2 regions of the Yokenella regensburgei genome follow, and region 2 is predicted to be linked to the other one. Evidence: predicted binding sites of a transcription regulator. Region 2 holds the regulator's gene; the other holds the start of a gene.

Region 1 (9,293 bases), on a different contig from region 2:
ACAGCGGGCACAGGCGTTATCTCTGTGCAAATGAGCGATGCCACCTGGAATATGACCAGCAGCTCAACGCTCACCGACCTGACGCTAAACAGTGGCGCGACCGTAAACTTCAGCCATGTGGATGGTGAACCATGGCAGACGCTGACCATCAATGAAGATTACATCGGCAATGGCGGTAAACTGGTCTTTAATACCGTGCTGAACGACGATGACTCAGAAACCGACATGCTGAAGGTCCTCGGCAACACCTCGGGTAACTCGTTTGTCGCGGTGAATAATATTGGCGGTACCGGGGCGCAAACCGTTGAAGGGATTGAAATTATCAACGTAGCCGGCAATTCTGATGGCACCTTTGCAAAAGCAAGCCGTATTGTCGCCGGAGCCTATGACTATAACGTGGTTCAGAAAGGTAAAAACTGGTATCTGACCAGCTACATTGAGCCGGAAGAACCGGTCGATCCGGTGGACCCTGATCCCGTCGATCCTGACCCGGTAGACCCCGATCCTGTCGACCCGGTCATTCCTGACCCTGTGATTCCGGATCCCGTGATCCCAGATCCAGAAGAACCTGTCGCACCACCGGCAGCAGAGCATCAGTTCCGCCCGGAAGCTGGCAGCTATCTTGCCAACAACTATGCGGCAAACACGCTGTTCATGACTCGTCTGCATGACCGTTTGGGTGAAACGCAGTACACCGACATGCTGACTGGCGAGAAAAAGGTCACCAGCCTGTGGATGCGTAACGTCGGTGCGCATACCCGCTTCAAGGACGGCAGCGGACAGCTGAAAACCCAAAGCAACAGCTACGTGTTGCAGCTGGGTGGCGATCTGGCGCAGTGGAGTAGTGACGGCCTGGACCGCTGGCATATTGGTGCAATGGCAGGTTATGCCAATAGCCAGAACCGCACACAGTCATCCGTAACCGGTTACCATTCCCGCGGTCAGGTCACAGGTTATAGTGTCGGTCTTTACGGTACCTGGTATGCCAACGATATCGACCAGTCAGGAGCCTATGTGGATACCTGGGCGCTGTACAACTGGTTTGATAACAAGGTAATGGGTCAGGATCAGGCGACTGAAAAATACAAATCCAAAGGGATCACGGCCTCGGTCGAAGCCGGTTACAGCTTCAAGCTGGGCGAGAGCGAACGTAATAGCTACTGGCTGCAACCTAAAGCACAGGTGGTGTGGATGGACGTGCAGGCCGACGACCACCGCGAAGCAAACGGTACCCGCGTGAAGGATGATAGTGACGGTAATCTGATGACCCGCCTGGGCGTTAAAGCCTACATCAATGGCCATAACGCCATCGATGACGGCAAATCCCGTGAGTTCCAGCCGTTCGTGGAAGCAAACTGGATCCACAACACACAAACTGCTCGTGTGAAGATGGACGATGTCAGCAACGACATGCGTGGTACGAAGAACATCGGCGAGCTGAAGGTGGGTGTTGAAGGGCAAATCACCCCGCGTCTGAACGTATGGAGCAACGTCGCGCAGCAGGTCGGCGACAAAGGCTACAGCGATACTCGCGGTATGCTGGGTGTGAAATACAGTTTCTAATTGAAGCAACAACAAAGCCGCTGATATTCAGCGGCTTTTTTTCTTTTTCCGCACTCAGGCTTCTGCGGCCCGGAGTGCTTTCTTCGTCTGGCTGATGCGCTTCACGAGCAGCACCGAAACGACGGAACCGCAGAATGCAAAGCAGGCCATAATGCCAAAGACAATTTTGTAGCCAACCAGCCCAGGGTTCAGATCCAGAATATAGCCGTACAGGCTAAAACAGAACATCGCCGGGGCGTAACCGATAAAGCTCCCCAGCGCCATTGCCGCACCGGTGTGGTTCTCCGCGATTCTGGCTTCACCAATTGGCGCAAAGAAGACCGCGCGCTGGGTAAACACGATAGCACCAAAGCCTAAGGTACAGGCCATGCCGAGGTATACCGGCATACTTTCATGCGGCAACATGATGAGTACCAGCAGCGCGACAAAGCTAATCATGAAGGTGTAGCTCAGATAACGGCTGGGCGATTTCAGGATTTTGTCGGAAATCATTCCACCGATTGGCCCACCAATCATCTTCAGGCAGTACTGGTTGATGATGCCGTAAGCCCCGACCAGCGCCACCGGCAGAAGGTAGATGTTCTTCAGGAACGGAATGAAGAACGTCAGCCCGCAGTAGACCGCATACACAAAGAAGACGTTGAAAGCGATAAGCCAGATGGTCTTATCTTTCAGTACCGAAGTCATGCTGGTATTTTTCGGTGCGTCCTGTGACTCATTCACCGCCTTCGCCGGAGCTTCCTCTTTATCATTAAGCACAAAGAAGATGATTATCCCCACCAGAATAACGATGGCCGAATAGAACCAGATCCCCGCTTTGAAGCCCAGCAGGCCGCTTCCGAACCAGGTAAAGACCGCCAGCGCGGTAAATGCCACAATGGTGTCAACAATCCCGCGACCGGTTTCGAAGAAGCCAAACAGGCGCCCCTGCTGCTCACTGTTACCCAGACGGCTGACGGATTTAAGCAATACCGGCCAGTTCAGCATATCGCAGGTGACACCAAACAGCGCCCAGACGAACAGGATGCCCCAGTAGCCCGGCATCGTTGACAGATAAATACCCAGCAAACCTGTCGCAATTAAGGAGACAGACATCGTGTATTTACGTGGCAGTTTGTCAGCAAAGTAAATCGACAGGAAAAAGCCAATCGTGGTGACAAACGAGTTCACCGACATCGCATTACCTATCTGCCCGTTGCTCAGATGAAAATACTCCTGCATCGGTATATAGAATGCGTCTTTCAGAGAGGGCAGTTTATATATAGTACCGCCACAAAGCGTTAATAAACTAAAAAGCGCCCATTTCTTTTTTGTGAGCATAGAATCCCCTAATGGCATAAATGCCACTGTCTTAAATTAGGTAATAGAACCCCGTCCATTCTTAATGAATGGATTTATTAAAATATGAGAATGTTTATTATTAGTGATTTAAAATGTGCGTTGCCTCTGCTTTTATTTGCTGAAGAACCTCTCTGACGAAGCGAATTTGTTGAATGGCATCCTGTTTTTCTTTCACTAAGCGCTCTTCCAGGTGAGTCGCTTCTGGTAACGGGGTTTCACTCATCTGCCGCCACGGGATCCACGGGTTATCGCCTTCATTTTCAAAGCGGAACGCCGGGGCGAAGTAATCCACCTCTTCTTCAAGCCCGTAGGCCATGACCTGCGGCTGTGCTTCTCCGAGGCAGATAAGTTCAGTCAGCAGCGCCTTAAACGGCATATCACCCTCTCCGGAGATACAGGCCTTATGCCCCAGGCCGCCGTCTTCTGGCACAATCAGCGCATCTTTGATGTGTACCTGGGTCACGCAGGGCGACATCGTCGCAAGCGCCTGCAGCGGGTGTTCATTGGCGTTAATCATATTCGCAAAGTCGAACAACAGCGAAAGCTCCGGCATCCCGCTTTGCTCAATCAGCGCCACCAGCTCATGGCTCTTCAGGTCTTCGTGCTGCTCGAGGGTAAACGTCAGCCCACTGTGCTGATATTGTGCTTTGATATAGCCAATATCCTGGGCGATTTTTGCCATGACTTCCTGCACATGCCCTTCATAGCGCGGATAGAACCGAACCGATGTCGCGCCGGTTTTCAGCGCGATGCGCACTGCGGTATCGATAGTGTCTTTGTCGGAAGCGCTGGTTTCAATATGCACATCCAGCGCGAGACGACGGGCCTTATCACCAAACGCCGCCAGCTCAGTATCCTGCATATTTTCCAGCGAATAGCGCTCACCATCCAGAACATGGACTTTTACCCCACGCAGATGGTTCTCATGAGCGATATCCAGTAAATCACCGGGTAATATACGTTCCAGACGCATATTCAGATGATAAGCATAGGCGTGAAGATACAGCGGGATATTATCTACACGAGAAAGTATTTTCCCTGCATTTTCTTTGGTGACCATAACATACCTACAAGTTTATAAAGAGATCGACTGCCTCAAAGCGCCAATATTCAATGTCTATTTGTACAATATTGCCATGGCTATCTGCCCGATGCTTTTCAATCAGGATCGCTGGCATACCGGATGAGCCGCCAATAAATTTACTCACGTCTCCAGACATTCTTACGGGTTTAAAGGCAAGTTTTTTTATAATCACGTCTTTGTTATATGATTTTTCCCAGACGCTGGTGAATGACTGACTTTCAAGCTGCTCAATAAAACCGGGAGCCACCTGCGGGTTAATATAGGTTTCATGATAAAACACCTTATGCCCTTCCAGCGCTCCCCAACCGGTAATGCAGTACAGCTCTTCAGAAGCTGCCGCGCTGAGCAATGGGGCTGCAGCCTGTGGGAACTGCGATACACAGCTTTTATCGATAAACCCCCAGGACGGTTCGCGTCCCTGCTCCAGCGCCGCACGCTGGAAGCTCGCGGAAAGCTCCGGGCTATAGTTGAAACGGGGCTGGGTCACAAACCACCCTTTGCGGTCTTTGCGGAAGATCCTGGACTCCGCCTCAAGGTTTAAGAGGGCCTGGCGCAGGGTCATACGCTTAATCCCCAGCAGCTCTCCCAGCTCTCGCTCTGAAGGGAGCTTTCCCCCGACCGGGGTGATGCCTTGCTTCAACCAGTGATCCAGTTTTTCTTTTGCGTTCTCGACGGTCGACGGATTCTTTTCCATTGTTTAATCCATTTGGTTTAAACCAGATGAATCAATCTTACTCTGTCGACAAAATGGAATGCAATGTGAACCTCAGGCTTTGGAAAGATATGTGACGGGGTTCTCTTCGTGGATAAGGGAGCCGTACTCAGGGCAAAAAAAACCCCGCCTCAGGAGGCAGGGTTTGTATCGGCTAAGAAGCGCTGAATTAGTCTTCTTTCGCACCGCGCATTGCGCGTTTACGGTCGTTCTCGGTCAGATGACGCTTACGGATACGGATAGAGGTTGGGGTAACTTCTACCAGTTCGTCGTCATCGATAAACTCCAGAGCCTGCTCCAGGGTCATCTTGATAGGCGGAACCAGAACGGTCGCTTCGTCAGTACCGGAAGCACGCATGTTGGTCAGTTTCTTACCGGTCAGGCAGTTTACAGTCAGGTCGTTAGAACGACTGTGAATACCGATGATCTGGCCTTCGTAAACTTCAGCACCGTGACCCAGGAACAGCTTACCGCGATCCTGCAGACCGAACAGCGCGAACGCAACCGCTTTACCCTGACCGTTGGAGATCAGTACGCCGTTGTTACGCTGACCAACATCACCCGGACGAACGTCGTCGTAGTGGCTGAAGGTAGAGTACAGCAGGCCGGTACCGGAGGTCATGGTCATGAACTCAGAACGGAAGCCGATCAGACCACGGCTTGGGATCACGTAGTCGAGACGTACGCGGCCTTTTCCGTCCGGATTCATGTTTTTCAGGTCGCCTTTACGCTCACCCAGAGCCTGCATGACAGAACCCTGGTGCTGCTCTTCGACGTCCAGCGTTACGTTCTCGAACGGCTCTTGCTTACGGCCGTCGATTTCGCGGAAGATAACTTTCGGACGGGAAACCGCCATCTCGAAACCTTCACGACGCATGTTTTCAATCAGAACGGACAGGTGCAGTTCACCACGGCCGGAAACGCGGAAGGCGTCAGCGTCGGCGGTTTCTTCTACACGCAGTGCAACGTTGTGCACCAGCTCTTTGTTCAGGCGGTCAAGGATCTGACGAGAGGTAACGTATTTACCTTCTTTACCACAGAACGGAGAGGTGTTGACGTTGAAGAACATGGAAACGGTCGGCTCATCAACAGACAGGGCTGGCAGCGCTTCAACCGCCTGCGTGTCGCAGATGGTGTCAGAGATGTTCAGCTCACCCAGACCGGTGATAGCAATGATGTCGCCTGCTTCTGCTACATCACTTTCGATACGCTCAAGACCCAAGTGAGTCAGTACTTTACCCACTTTACCGTTACGGGTTTTGCCTTCGCTATCAACGATAGTGATCTGCTGGTTCGGCTTCACTTTACCGCGCTTGATACGACCGATGCCGATTACACCAACGTAGTTGTTGTAATCGAGCTGAGAGATCTGCATCTGGAACGGACCATCCAGGTCAACGTCCGGCGCTGGTACACGGTCAACAATCGCCTGGTACAGCGGGGTCATGTCGTCCGCCATATCTTCGTGGTCCAGACCAGCGATACCGTTCAGCGCAGAAGCGTAAACGATAGGGAAGTCCAGCTGCTCGTCGGTCGCGTCGAGGTTAACGAACAGGTCGAATACCTGATCAACAACCCAGTCAGGACGCGCGCCAGGGCGGTCAACTTTGTTGATAACAACGATTGGCTTCAGACCGTGGGCAAATGCCTTTTTGGTCACGAAGCGCGTCTGCGGCATTGGGCCATCCATTGCATCAACGACCAGCAGCACAGAGTCAACCATGGACATAACACGTTCAACTTCACCACCGAAGTCGGCGTGCCCTGGGGTATCAACGATGTTGATACGGTAGTCATTCCATTTGATAGCGGTGTTTTTCGCGAGGATGGTAATCCCACGCTCTTTCTCCAAATCGTTGGAGTCCATCACACGCTCTTGGGTCTCGGCACGCGCGTCGAACGTACCGGATTGCTGCAGCAGCTTATCAACCAGGGTCGTTTTACCATGGTCAACGTGGGCGATGATGGCGATGTTACGCAAATTTTCGATCACAACTTTGCCTCAGGCATTAGAAATAGCGCGTTATTGTACACGGATTAATCGCACTACAAAACAGGATCACAAACATCCTCCGCAAACAAGTATTGCAGAGTTGCTTTGTGATCGCTTTCACGGACAAGGAAAAGGGCCAAATTTACAAAATTGCACCAATATGGTGCCTAATGTTCACATTGAAGCACTATACTGGTGCAATGAATCCAAACTGGTGCAGCCCTTTTGCACTGTGGTGCGCATGATACAGCGTTTTGGGGGGCATTTAAAAGTTGGCACAGTTTTCGCTTTAATAAATTTACGGCAACAACGCCATCAGAAGCAGTGTTATGTAGTTCGTTACCACGACGACAATGACCAATCCGGGAGAGTTTAAGTATGTCCGCTGAACACGTTTTGACGATGCTGAACGAGCATGAAGTGAAGTTTGTTGATCTGCGCTTCACCGATACCAAAGGTAAAGAACAGCACGTCACCATTCCTGCTCATCAGGTAAATGCTGAATTCTTCGAAGAAGGCAAAATGTTTGACGGCTCCTCGATTGGCGGCTGGAAAGGCATTAACGAATCAGACATGGTGCTGATGCCGGACCATACCACTGCGCTTATTGACCCGTTCTTTGAAGAACCGACGCTGATCATTCGCTGCGACATCCTCGAGCCAGGCACCCTGCAGGGCTACGATCGCGACCCGCGCTCTATCGCTAAACGCGCTGAAGAGTACCTGCGTTCTACCGGCATCGCGGATACCGTGCTGTTCGGGCCAGAGCCAGAATTCTTCCTGTTTGACGACATCCGCTTCGGGGCTTCTATCTCCGGTTCCCACGTTGCCATCGACGATATCGAAGGTGCATGGAACTCTTCCACCAAATATGAAGGTGGTAACAAAGGTCACCGTCCAGGCGTGAAAGGCGGTTACTTCCCGGTTCCTCCGGTCGATTCCTCTCAGGACATCCGTTCTACCATGTGCCTTATCATGGAAGAAATGGGCCTGGTGGTTGAAGCACATCACCACGAAGTGGCGACTGCTGGCCAGAACGAAATCGCTACCCGCTTCAACACCATGACCAAAAAAGCGGACGAAATTCAGATCTACAAATACGTCGTGCACAACGTGGCGCACCGTTTCGGTAAAACTGCGACCTTCATGCCAAAACCGATGTTCGGTGATAACGGTTCCGGTATGCACTGCCACATGTCTCTGTCCAAGAACGGTACCAACCTGTTCTCTGGCGACAAATACGCTGGCCTGTCTGAAATGGCGCTGCATTACATCGGCGGTGTTATCAAACACGCAAAAGCCATCAACGCCCTGTCTAACCCGACCACAAACTCCTACAAGCGTCTGGTCCCGGGTTATGAAGCGCCGGTTATGCTGGCCTACTCAGCTCGTAACCGCTCTGCCTCTATCCGTATCCCGGTGGTTGCAAGCCCGAAAGCACGTCGTATCGAAGTGCGCTTCCCTGACCCGGCGGCTAACCCGTACCTGTGCTTCGCAGCACTGCTGATGGCTGGCCTCGACGGTATTAAGAACAAAATCCATCCGGGCGAAGCCATGGATAAAAACCTGTACGACCTGCCGCCGGAAGAAGCGAAAGAGATCCCACAGGTTGCAGGCTCTCTGGAAGAAGCACTGAACGAACTGAACGCCGACCGCGAGTTCCTGACCGCAGGTGGTGTGTTCACCGACGAAGCTATCGATGCTTACATCGCGCTGCGTCTGGAAGAAAACGACCGCGTTCGCATGACGCCGCACCCGGTTGAGTTTGAACTGTATTACAGCGTTTAAGTTGTCGTAATACTCCGCGAATGCGCTGCCACCATCGGAGACAGCGCAGTAAACGGAGGTTGTAAGTTGCCGTGGAAACTTTAGCCCATCCCAGGATGGGCTTTTTTCTCCACCAACAATCTGATCTCACGCGCTTTTCGCCGACAAGAAGCTATAATGCACTAAATTGGTGCATTCAACTGGAGGACTGCTGGATGGCAACAGGCATGCTGCCCGATGCTGGGCAGATCCTTAACTCTCTGATTAACAGTATCTTGCTGGTCGATGACGACCTCGCGGTGCATTACGCGAACCCGGCGGCACAACAGCTGCTGGCACAAAGCTCGCGCAAACTCTTTGGCACCCCGCTTCCCGAACTGTTGAGCTATTTTTCGCTGAATATCGGCCTGATGCATGAAAGCCTGGCCGGTGGACAAGGCTTCACCGATAACGAAGTCACGCTGGTGATTGACGGCCGATCGCATGTACTGTCACTGACCGCACAGCGGCTGCCTGACGGCATGATCTTGCTTGAGCTGTCGCCGATGGATAACCAGCGACGCCTGAGCCAGGAGCAATTGCAGCACGCACAGCAGGTCGCGGCACGTGACCTGGTTCGCGGCCTGGCTCATGAAATTAAAAACCCGCTGGGCGGCCTGCGCGGTGCCGCACAGCTGCTGAGCAAAGCATTGCCCGACCCATCGCTCCTGGAATACACCAAAATGATTATCGAACAGGCCGATCGCCTGCGTAATCTGGTAGACAGACTGCTCGGGCCGCAGCTCCCCGGCATGCATGTGACCGAGAGTATTCACAAAGTTGCCGAGCGCGTG
Region 2 (9,293 bases):
CGGGCGGGATCCGTATTCGCCCAGGCACCCTGGCGGTTGATGCCTTAAACCTGATGCAATCCCGCCATGTTACCTGCGTACTGGTTGCCGATGGCGACCATTTGCTGGGTGTGGTACATATGCATGATCTGCTGCGCGCAGGCGTAGTGTAATTAAGGACGAAAGAATGAGTAATGCTGGTGCATCAGTGGCGACCTGCTACGGTCCCGTGAGTGCAAAGGTGATGGCAAGCGCGGAAAATATCCGCCTGTTGATCCTCGATGTGGACGGCGTCATGTCCGATGGCCTCATTTATATGGGCAACAATGGCGAAGAGTTAAAAGCCTTTAACGTCCGCGATGGTTATGGCATTCGCTGTGCGCTGACTTCCGGCATTGAGGTCGCGATCATTACCGGGCGGAAGGCTAAACTATTAGAAGATCGTTGCGCCACGCTTGGCATCACCCACCTGTATCAGGGTCAGTCAGATAAACTGCTGGCATACCGCGAGCTGCTGGAGAAACTCTCGCTTTCTCCGCAACAAGTGGCCTATGTAGGGGATGACCTTATCGACTGGCCGGTCATGGCGGACGTCGCGCTCGGCGTTGCCGTCGCCGATGCCCATCCGATACTGATTTCACGCGCGGATTACGTTACCTATATCAACGGTGGTCGTGGAGCGGTACGAGAAGTCTGTGATTTGTTACTATTGGCACAGGGCAAGCTAGAGGAAGCCAAAGGGCAATCGATATGAGCAAAACCAGACGTTGGGTTATCATTCTGCTATCGCTGATTGCGCTGATTCTTATCGGCGTAAATCTGGCGAGCAAAGACGATACGAAGGAGATAGTCGCCAACCCTAACGAACCGACTTACAAGAGTGAGCACTCCGATACGGTCGTCTACAGCCCAGAGGGTGCGCTGACTTACCGCTTGATTGCGGAGCACGTGGAGTATTTTTCTGACCAGGCCATTTCGTGGTTTACCAACCCGGTGTTGACCACCTTTGACGTCAACAAAGTGCCAACCTGGTCAATTAAGGCCGATAAAGCCAAACTCACTAACGACCGCATGTTGTATCTGTACGGACACGTTGAAGTTAACGCGCTGACGGCAGACTCACAACTGCGTAAAATTACAACGGACAACGCTCAGATTAACTTGATCACTCAGGATGTCACGTCTGATGATCTGGTAACACTGTACGGAACCACATTTAATTCCAGCGGCCTGAAAATGCGCGGAAATCTACGCAGCAAAAACGCCGAGCTGATTGAAAAGGTTAGAACCTCATATGAAATTCAGAACACACAAACTAAGCCTTAAATTAGCGCTCGCCAGCACGCTGCTGGCGGCCAGTCTGCCGGCACTGGCGTTAACCGGTGATACCGATCAGCCTATTCATATTGAGTCTGACACTCAGTCGCTGGACATGCAGGGGAACATCGTCACCTTCACCGGTAACGTCGTCGTGACCCAGGGCACCATCAAAATCAATGCCGATAAGGTCGTGGTAACGCGTCCGGAAGGCGAAAAAGGCAAAGAAGTGATCGACGGTTTTGGTAACCCGGCGACCTTCTACCAAATGCAGGACAGCGGCAAACCGGTGAAAGGTCACGCCTCTAAAATGCATTATGAACTGCAGAACGATTTCGTGGTGCTGACCGGCAATGCGTATCTTGAACAGCTCGACAGCAACATTACAGGCGACAAGATAACCTACCTGGTCAAAGAGCAGAAAATGCAGGCCTTTAGCGATAAAGGCAAACGCGTGACCACCGTTCTGGTACCGTCACAGCTGCAGAACAAAAACGGCAACAGCCCGGCTCCGGCGCAAAAGAAGAGTAACTAATTCGTTATGGCAACATTAACTGCAAAGAATCTCGCCAAGGCTTATAAAGGCCGCCGCGTGGTGGAAGATGTCAGTCTGACCGTCAACTCCGGCGAGATTGTGGGCCTGCTTGGCCCTAACGGTGCGGGTAAAACCACCACCTTTTATATGGTGGTCGGCATCGTTCCACGCGACGCGGGTAATATTATCATCGATGATGAAGATATCAGCCTGCTGCCGCTGCATGCCCGCGCCCGTCGTGGCATTGGCTACCTGCCGCAGGAAGCGTCCATTTTCCGCCGTCTGAGCGTGTACGATAACCTGATGGCTGTACTGCAGATCCGTGACGATCTCAGCAACGAACAGCGCGTCGATCGCGCCAACGAGCTGATGGAAGAGTTCCACATTGAGCACCTGCGCGACAACCTCGGTCAGGCGCTTTCCGGTGGTGAACGCCGCCGTGTGGAAATCGCCCGCGCCCTGGCTGCCAACCCGAAATTCATCCTGCTTGATGAACCTTTCGCCGGTGTAGACCCGATCTCCGTTATCGACATCAAACGCATTATCGAGCACCTGCGTGACAGCGGTCTCGGTGTCCTGATAACCGACCATAACGTCCGCGAGACGCTGGCCGTCTGTGAGCGAGCTTATATTGTGAGCCAGGGACACCTCATAGCTCACGGAACGCCAAAAGAAATCCTCGAAGATGAGCATGTTAAGCGCGTCTACCTTGGGGAAGACTTCAGACTCTGATAGGGTAGTGTCATTGTTGTAACTCCTGGAGATTAATGACCTGAACATGAAGCAAGGTTTGCAGTTAAGACTCAGCCAACAGCTCGCCATGACGCCGCAGCTGCAACAGGCCATTCGCCTGCTACAACTCTCGACGCTGGAGCTTCAACAAGAGCTTCAGCAAGCGCTGGAGAGCAATCCGTTGCTTGAGCAAACCGATCTTCACGATGAGGTCGACACCACGGAGACACCGGACAAGGAAACCCTTGATACCGTTGACGCCCTCGAACAAAAAGAGATGCCGGAAGAGCTTCCGCTCGACGCCAGCTGGGATGAAATCTACACCGCCGGAACGCCGTCTGGCACCGGCGCGGACTACATCGACGACGAACTGCCGGTCTACCAGGGAGAGACCACTCAGTCACTGCAGGATTACCTGATGTGGCAGGTGGAGCTGACCCCGTTCTCGGATACCGACCGCGCCATTGCCACCTCGATTGTCGATGCGGTCGATGACACCGGATACCTCACTATTTCCGTTGAGGATATTCTGGAAAGTATCGGCGACGACGATGTCGGTATCGAAGAGATTGAAGCCGTGCTCAAACGCATTCAGCGCTTCGATCCGGTCGGCGTGGCGGCGAAGGATCTTCGCGACTGCCTGCTTATCCAGCTCTCCCAGTTCAGCAAAGAGACACCGCGTCTGGAAGAGGCGCGGCTCATCATTAGCGATCATCTCGATCTGCTCGCCAATCACGACTTTCGCTCCCTGATGCGTGTTACACGTCTGAAAGAAGAGGTGCTGAAAGAGGCGGTGAACCTGATCCAGTCGCTGGATCCACGCCCCGGGCAGTCAATTCAGACCGGAGAGCCGGAATATGTCATCCCCGACGTGCTGGTACGCAAGATGGGTACCCGCTGGGTCGTAGAGCTCAACTCCGACAGTATCCCGCGCCTGCAGATAAACCAGCAGTACGCAGCCATGGGTAACAACGTGCGCAACGAAACTGACGGTCAGTTTATCCGTAGCAACCTGCAGGAAGCGAAGTGGCTCATCAAGAGCCTGGAAAGTCGTAACGACACGCTCCTGCGCGTCAGCCGCTGCATCGTCGAGCAGCAGCAGGCCTTCTTTGAACAGGGCGAAGAGATGATGAAACCGATGGTACTGGCCGATATCGCCCAGGCCGTCGAGATGCATGAATCGACGATTTCACGCGTGACAACGCAGAAGTATCTGCACAGTCCGCGCGGTATTTTTGAGCTTAAATATTTCTTCTCAAGTCACGTGAATACCGAGGGCGGCGGCGAAGCCTCTTCTACGGCAATTCGCGCACTGGTGAAGAAGTTAATTGCCGCGGAAAATCCCGCGAAACCACTGAGCGACAGCAAGCTAACCTCTATGTTGTCTGAACAGGGCATTATGGTGGCCCGCCGTACCGTCGCGAAGTACCGAGAGTCTCTGTCCATTCCGCCATCAAACCAGCGTAAACAACTGGTCTGATAAAACTGATAAGGAAGACACTATGCAGCTCAACATTACAGGACACAACGTCGAAATCACCGAGGCATTGCGCGAATTTCTTAATTCGAAATTCAGCAAACTCGAACAATATTTCGACAGGATCAATCAGGTCTATATTGTGTTAAAAGTGGAGAAAGTGACCCATGTGTCAGACGCCACCCTGCATGTCAACGGTGGTGAGATTCATGCCAGTGCGGAAGGTCAGGATATGTATGCTGCGATTGACGGTTTGATAGACAAACTGGCGAGACAGCTGAACAAGCATAAAGATAAACTAAAACAACACTAATTGTCCGAGCACTCGCCTGATACAGACCTCTGCATCAGGCGATGCTCAGGTGAAATTATGATGAACAACGATTCGGCTCTTCAACTGAGCAATGTCCTTAACCAGGAATGTACCCGTAGTGGCGTCCACTGCCAGAGTAAAAAGCGCGCGCTGGAAATTATCAGCGAGCTGGCCGCCAAACAGCTAAGTCTGCCCCCGCAGGTGGTGTTCGAAGCCATTCTCACCCGCGAAAAAATGGGCAGTACCGGTATCGGTAATGGCATTGCCATTCCGCACGGTAAACTGGAAGAGGATACGCTGCGCGCCGTTGGCGTCTTTGTGCAGCTGGAAACCCCGATTGCGTTCGATGCCATCGACAACCAGCCGGTGGATCTGCTTTTCGCCCTGCTGGTCCCTGCCGATCAGACGAAAACGCATCTGCATACGCTATCGCTGGTGGCCAAACGTCTGGCGGATAAGACTATTTGCCGGCGCCTGCGGGCTGCACAAAGTGATGAAGAGCTCTACCAAATCATTACGGAAGCCGAAGGCAGTGATGATGCGTAAGAGGCAGATTACAGGATGATGTGTTTACCCTTTTTCGTACTGAGGAGAAACGGTACATGGTACTGATGATCGTCAGCGGTCGTTCAGGCTCGGGGAAATCCGTCGCCCTGCGCGCGCTGGAAGATATGGGTTTCTACTGCGTGGACAACCTGCCGGTAGTGCTGTTACCCGAGCTTGCCAAAACGCTGGCTGACCGCGAGATCTCGGCTGCCGTCAGCATCGACGTGCGTAACATGCCCGAATCCCCGGAGATTTTCGAGCAGGCGATGAACAACCTGCCGGACGCGTTCTCTCCACAGCTGCTTTTCCTCGACGCCGATCGCAATACGCTGATTCGCCGTTACAGTGATACTCGCCGTCTGCACCCGCTCTCCAGTAAAAATCTGTCGCTGGAAAGCGCTATTGATGAAGAAAGCGCCCTGCTGGAGCCGCTGCGCTCACGCGCGGATCTTATTGTCGATACATCAGAGATGTCGGTGCATGAGCTGGCAGAAATGCTGCGTACTCGTCTGCTTGGCAAACGCGAGCGTGAGCTGACAATGGTGTTTGAATCCTTCGGCTTCAAGCACGGTATTCCGATTGATGCTGATTACGTGTTCGACGTTCGTTTCCTGCCGAACCCGCACTGGGACCCTAAGCTGCGTCCAATGACCGGCCTGGACAAACCGGTAGCGGCCTTCCTCGACAGGCACACAGAAGTTCACAATTTTATCTACCAGACCCGCAGCTATCTCGAGTTATGGTTACCGATGCTGGAAACCAATAACCGAAGCTACCTGACGGTTGCCATCGGTTGTACCGGCGGTAAGCACCGTTCGGTGTATATCGCCGAGCAGTTGGCCGACTATTTCCGCTCCCGCGGGAAGAACGTTCAGTCACGTCACCGGACGCTGGAAAAACGTAAAACATGACCGTAAAACAGACCGTTGAGATAACCAACAAGCTGGGCATGCACGCTCGCCCAGCCATGAAGTTGTTCGAACTGGTTCAGGAGTATGACGCTGAGGTGCTGCTGCGCAACGATGAAGGCACCGAAGCGGAAGCCAGCAGCGTTATCGCGCTGTTGATGCTGGATTCCGCAAAAGGTCGCCAGATTGAAATAGAAGCCAGCGGCCCGCAGGAAGTCGAAGCGCTGGCGGCGGTCATCGCACTGTTTAACGCCGGTTTTGACGAAGACTAATCAGTGAAAACCAGGTCGGATAAGACGGTTACGTCGCTATCCGGCCTCCCCACCAATTCATTAGTGCAGCTTATTGTCCTGCATAAATCCTTCCCCTCCGAGCTGTCGCATCTGACGCAGGATCCACGCCTGGCGGCTGCGGACATACCCTGAAGGCGCACTGGCTTTATAGCGCAACGGGGCGGGCAAAACCGCGGCCAGTAGCGCAGCTTCTGACATTGTTAAACGACTGGCGGGCTTATGGAAATAGCGCTGTGAGGCTTCTTCAACCCCGAAGACCCCTTCACCAAATTCGGCGACGTTAAGGTACACCGTCAGGATCCGCTTTTTGCTCCAGACGGTTTCAATCCCCACCGTCAGCCCCGCTTCAAGGCCTTTGCGCAGCCAACTACGACCGTCCCACAAAAAAACGTTCTTCGCTGTCTGCTGCGAAATGGTGGAGGCACCGCGAACGCGCGAGGTGTTACGCTCGTTGTGCGCCAGCGCTTTTTCGATAGCGGCGACGTCAAACCCCCAGTGGTCCGGGAATTTCTGATCCTCGGCGGCAATCACCGCAAGCCCCATCCACGGTGATATCTCATCCATGCCCACCCAGTCTGAGTGGGCAACATAGCCAAAATCACCGCGCATCCAGGCACCCAGTTGACGCTCAATCATCACTGCGGAGAAGGGCACCGGCAGCACGCTGAACAGTACAATACCACCGCCCCAGAATACCGCCAGCACCAGCAGAACACGGATAATCAGGCGTTTTGCCCATGCCAGCGGGGAGCGACCTCGACTCATTCAGCCAGAACCAGCACACGGGCGACCAGCTTATCAATACCGGTCGCCGCTTCCGCAATGTTCTGTGCCAGCATGTATGCCGGCGTGGTCACGACTTTATGGTCTTCATCCACAACAATGTCATCAACCGGGCATGGTACATGTTCCGCTCCCATCGCTTCGAGTACTTCCGCAGTGTCGATATCGGTACCAATAGTGATACGCAGCGGGAAATCGAAAATCTTCGGCAGCATCGCCGGGGCGATACACATAAAACCAAGCGGTTTACCCGCCGCATGCATTGCCTGTGAAAGCGCCAGAAGGTCAGCATCAACCACACATTCGGCACCCTGTGAGGCAAAATTGCTCAGGTTTTTAGCCGCACCAAAGCCACCGGGAACCACCAGCGCATCCAGCTCGCTGGCACTGGCGCTCGCCAGGGGGCGGATCGCGCCACGGGAAATACGTGCGGCTTCAATAAGCACATTACGCGTTTCCGCCATTGGCGCACCGGCGAGGTGATTGACCACGTCAGACTGGCTTTTATCCGGCGCAAAACAGACTGCTTCAGCGCCAGCACGGGAAATTGCCAATAGCGTCAGGACTGCTTCATGAATTTCTGAGCCGTCATAAACGCCACAACCACTCAGCACGACACCTACTTTTTTCATCTCTCGATCCTTAATCAAAACTGGATAAAGCCAATTAAATATTCTGATTTAGTCGCCATGCTTCACACATTTTACTGATTCACGTAACAAAATATTTAAGATTTGCTATCTTAATGGGCGTGCAATCCGAATCCTCAGGTTGCGTCCGAGTATTATCATTCCAACAATCAATCCCGGCGCAGCCACGATTTCCCTGGTGTTGGCGCAGTATTCGCGCACCCCGGCCTGGCCGGGGTCATTTTTTTCCAGCCTGAGCAACCCACGCCTTCAGCATTTCAACGTCCTGTTGCCATTCGCTTTTCATCTCTTCAACCCATTCACCAACGTTATCCCACCAGGCGGGCAGATCGGGAGACTGGATCTGTTGACCCAGCTGCTGGATGTGACGAAGGCCTACGGAGCCCGCAGCACCTTTGATTTTGTGTCCTTCTTCCACAATGCCTTTCTGGTCCCGGGCGGTGAGATTAGACTCCAGAACCGCGAGATACCCCGGCATCATCTTCTCGAACACGGCAAGGCCGTCGGTAATCAGTTTTGGTCCCACCAGCTCGATATACTGCTGGAGCATATCGGTATCCAGTACGGTCTGCGTTTTGCTGCTGTCGGTCGCTGTCACTACGTCCTCCTCTTCACAGGTATCCCAGAACTTCTTAATAATAGAGGTCAGCGCCGGGACGGACAGCGGCTTACTCAGCACGTCGTCCATTCCGGCATCAAGATATTCTTTTTTGTCTTTCAGTACGTTAGCCGTCAGCGCCACCAGCGGCGGCAGCTCATCGGACTGATAGCGCTGCTTCAGCTCGCGGGAAATATCCAGCCCGGTCATGTCCGGCAACTGAATATCCAGCAGCACCAGGTCATATTCACCCGGGGCAAACATCTCCAGCGCGGCTTTCCCGGTCATCGCCACATCCACGCTGTTGCCAAGTTTCTCAAGCACAGAGCGGGCTACAATGACGTTCAACTCAATATCTTCAACCAGCAGCACATGCAGAGCCGGCAGCGGCATATCGTCATCTTCAAGAGTGCCATCAACTTCTTCCGCCACCGCAGGCGCATGCACGGTTAAAGTAAAGACGGAGCCATGGCCCGGCCGGCTACTGACGGTGATATCCCCGCCCATGTTTTTCGCCAGTCGACGCGAAACGGCAAGACCAATACCGGTCCCTGTCGCCGGTTTGCCACCGTGACTGTCTTTCACCTGATAGTACATGGCGAAGATCTTATCCTGCTCGTTCTGCGGAATACCGATCCCCGAGTCTTCCACCTCGAAGTGCAGCATATCGCCTTCATCGTAGCGCACGCGCACTGCAACGTTCCCTTGCTGAGTAAATTTGACGGCGTTGCTAATTAAATTCCACAGGATCTGGCGCAGGCGCGTACCGTCGGTAATGACCTTATGCGGCAGCGGCTGAGCGGGCTCCATCACAAAGCGCAGACCTTTCTGCTGCGCCTGCAGGCCGGAAAGGTTTTCGAGGTCTGCGAGGAAGCTGGTGAAGTCGACCGGCTGGTTATCGAGCTGAACCTTGCGGCGCTCCATCTTGTCCATGTCGATGATGTCGTTAAAGATGTTGCCTAACGTCACCGCCGATACGTGAATGGTTTTCAGGTATTTTTCCTGCTCACTGGTGAGATCGGTATCCAGCAGAATACGGCTTAAGCCGACGATGCCGTTCAGCGGTGTGCGCAGTTCATGGCTGATGGTCGAAATGAAGGTCGTCTTGTCGCGGCTGGCGCGCTCAAGCGCATCCTGATAGCGCTTACGCTCGGTAATATCG

What was found. Region 2 encodes sigma-54, which starts transcription at its own class of promoters, with help from an activator protein. Its sites were predicted from a motif close to GTTGGCACANNTTTCGCTNT; they were not measured.
Region 1: the regulator sigma-54 is predicted to act here: its motif matches at 6,965-6,984, upstream of glnA (glutamate--ammonia ligase).

What each region holds. Positions count from the first base shown of each region.
Region 1 is NZ_RBIZ01000008.1:13,104-22,396, reverse strand. Features, by position in the region: gene misL (intestinal colonization autotransporter adhesin MisL) at 1-1,563, shown strand, start outside; gene C7387_RS21615 (MFS transporter) at 1,618-2,883, opposite strand; gene C7387_RS21610 (sugar phosphate isomerase/epimerase family protein) at 2,984-3,964, opposite strand; gene C7387_RS21605 (GntR family transcriptional regulator) at 3,972-4,682, opposite strand; gene typA (ribosome-dependent GTPase TypA) at 4,870-6,693, opposite strand; gene glnA (glutamate--ammonia ligase) at 7,072-8,481, shown strand; gene glnL (nitrogen regulation protein NR(II)) at 8,676-9,293, shown strand, end outside.
Region 2 is NZ_RBIZ01000004.1:665,500-674,792, forward strand. Features, by position in the region: gene kdsD (arabinose-5-phosphate isomerase KdsD) at 1-152, shown strand, start outside; gene kdsC (3-deoxy-manno-octulosonate-8-phosphatase KdsC) at 167-733, shown strand; gene lptC (LPS export ABC transporter periplasmic protein LptC) at 730-1,305, shown strand; gene lptA (lipopolysaccharide ABC transporter substrate-binding protein LptA) at 1,274-1,831, shown strand; gene lptB (LPS export ABC transporter ATP-binding protein) at 1,838-2,563, shown strand; gene rpoN (RNA polymerase factor sigma-54) at 2,610-4,043, shown strand; gene hpf (ribosome hibernation promoting factor) at 4,066-4,353, shown strand; gene ptsN (PTS IIA-like nitrogen regulatory protein PtsN) at 4,411-4,899, shown strand; gene rapZ (RNase adapter RapZ) at 4,956-5,810, shown strand; gene npr (PTS phosphocarrier protein NPr) at 5,807-6,079, shown strand; gene mtgA (monofunctional biosynthetic peptidoglycan transglycosylase) at 6,140-6,865, opposite strand; gene elbB (isoprenoid biosynthesis glyoxalase ElbB) at 6,862-7,515, opposite strand; gene arcB (aerobic respiration two-component sensor histidine kinase ArcB) at 7,751-9,293, opposite strand, start outside.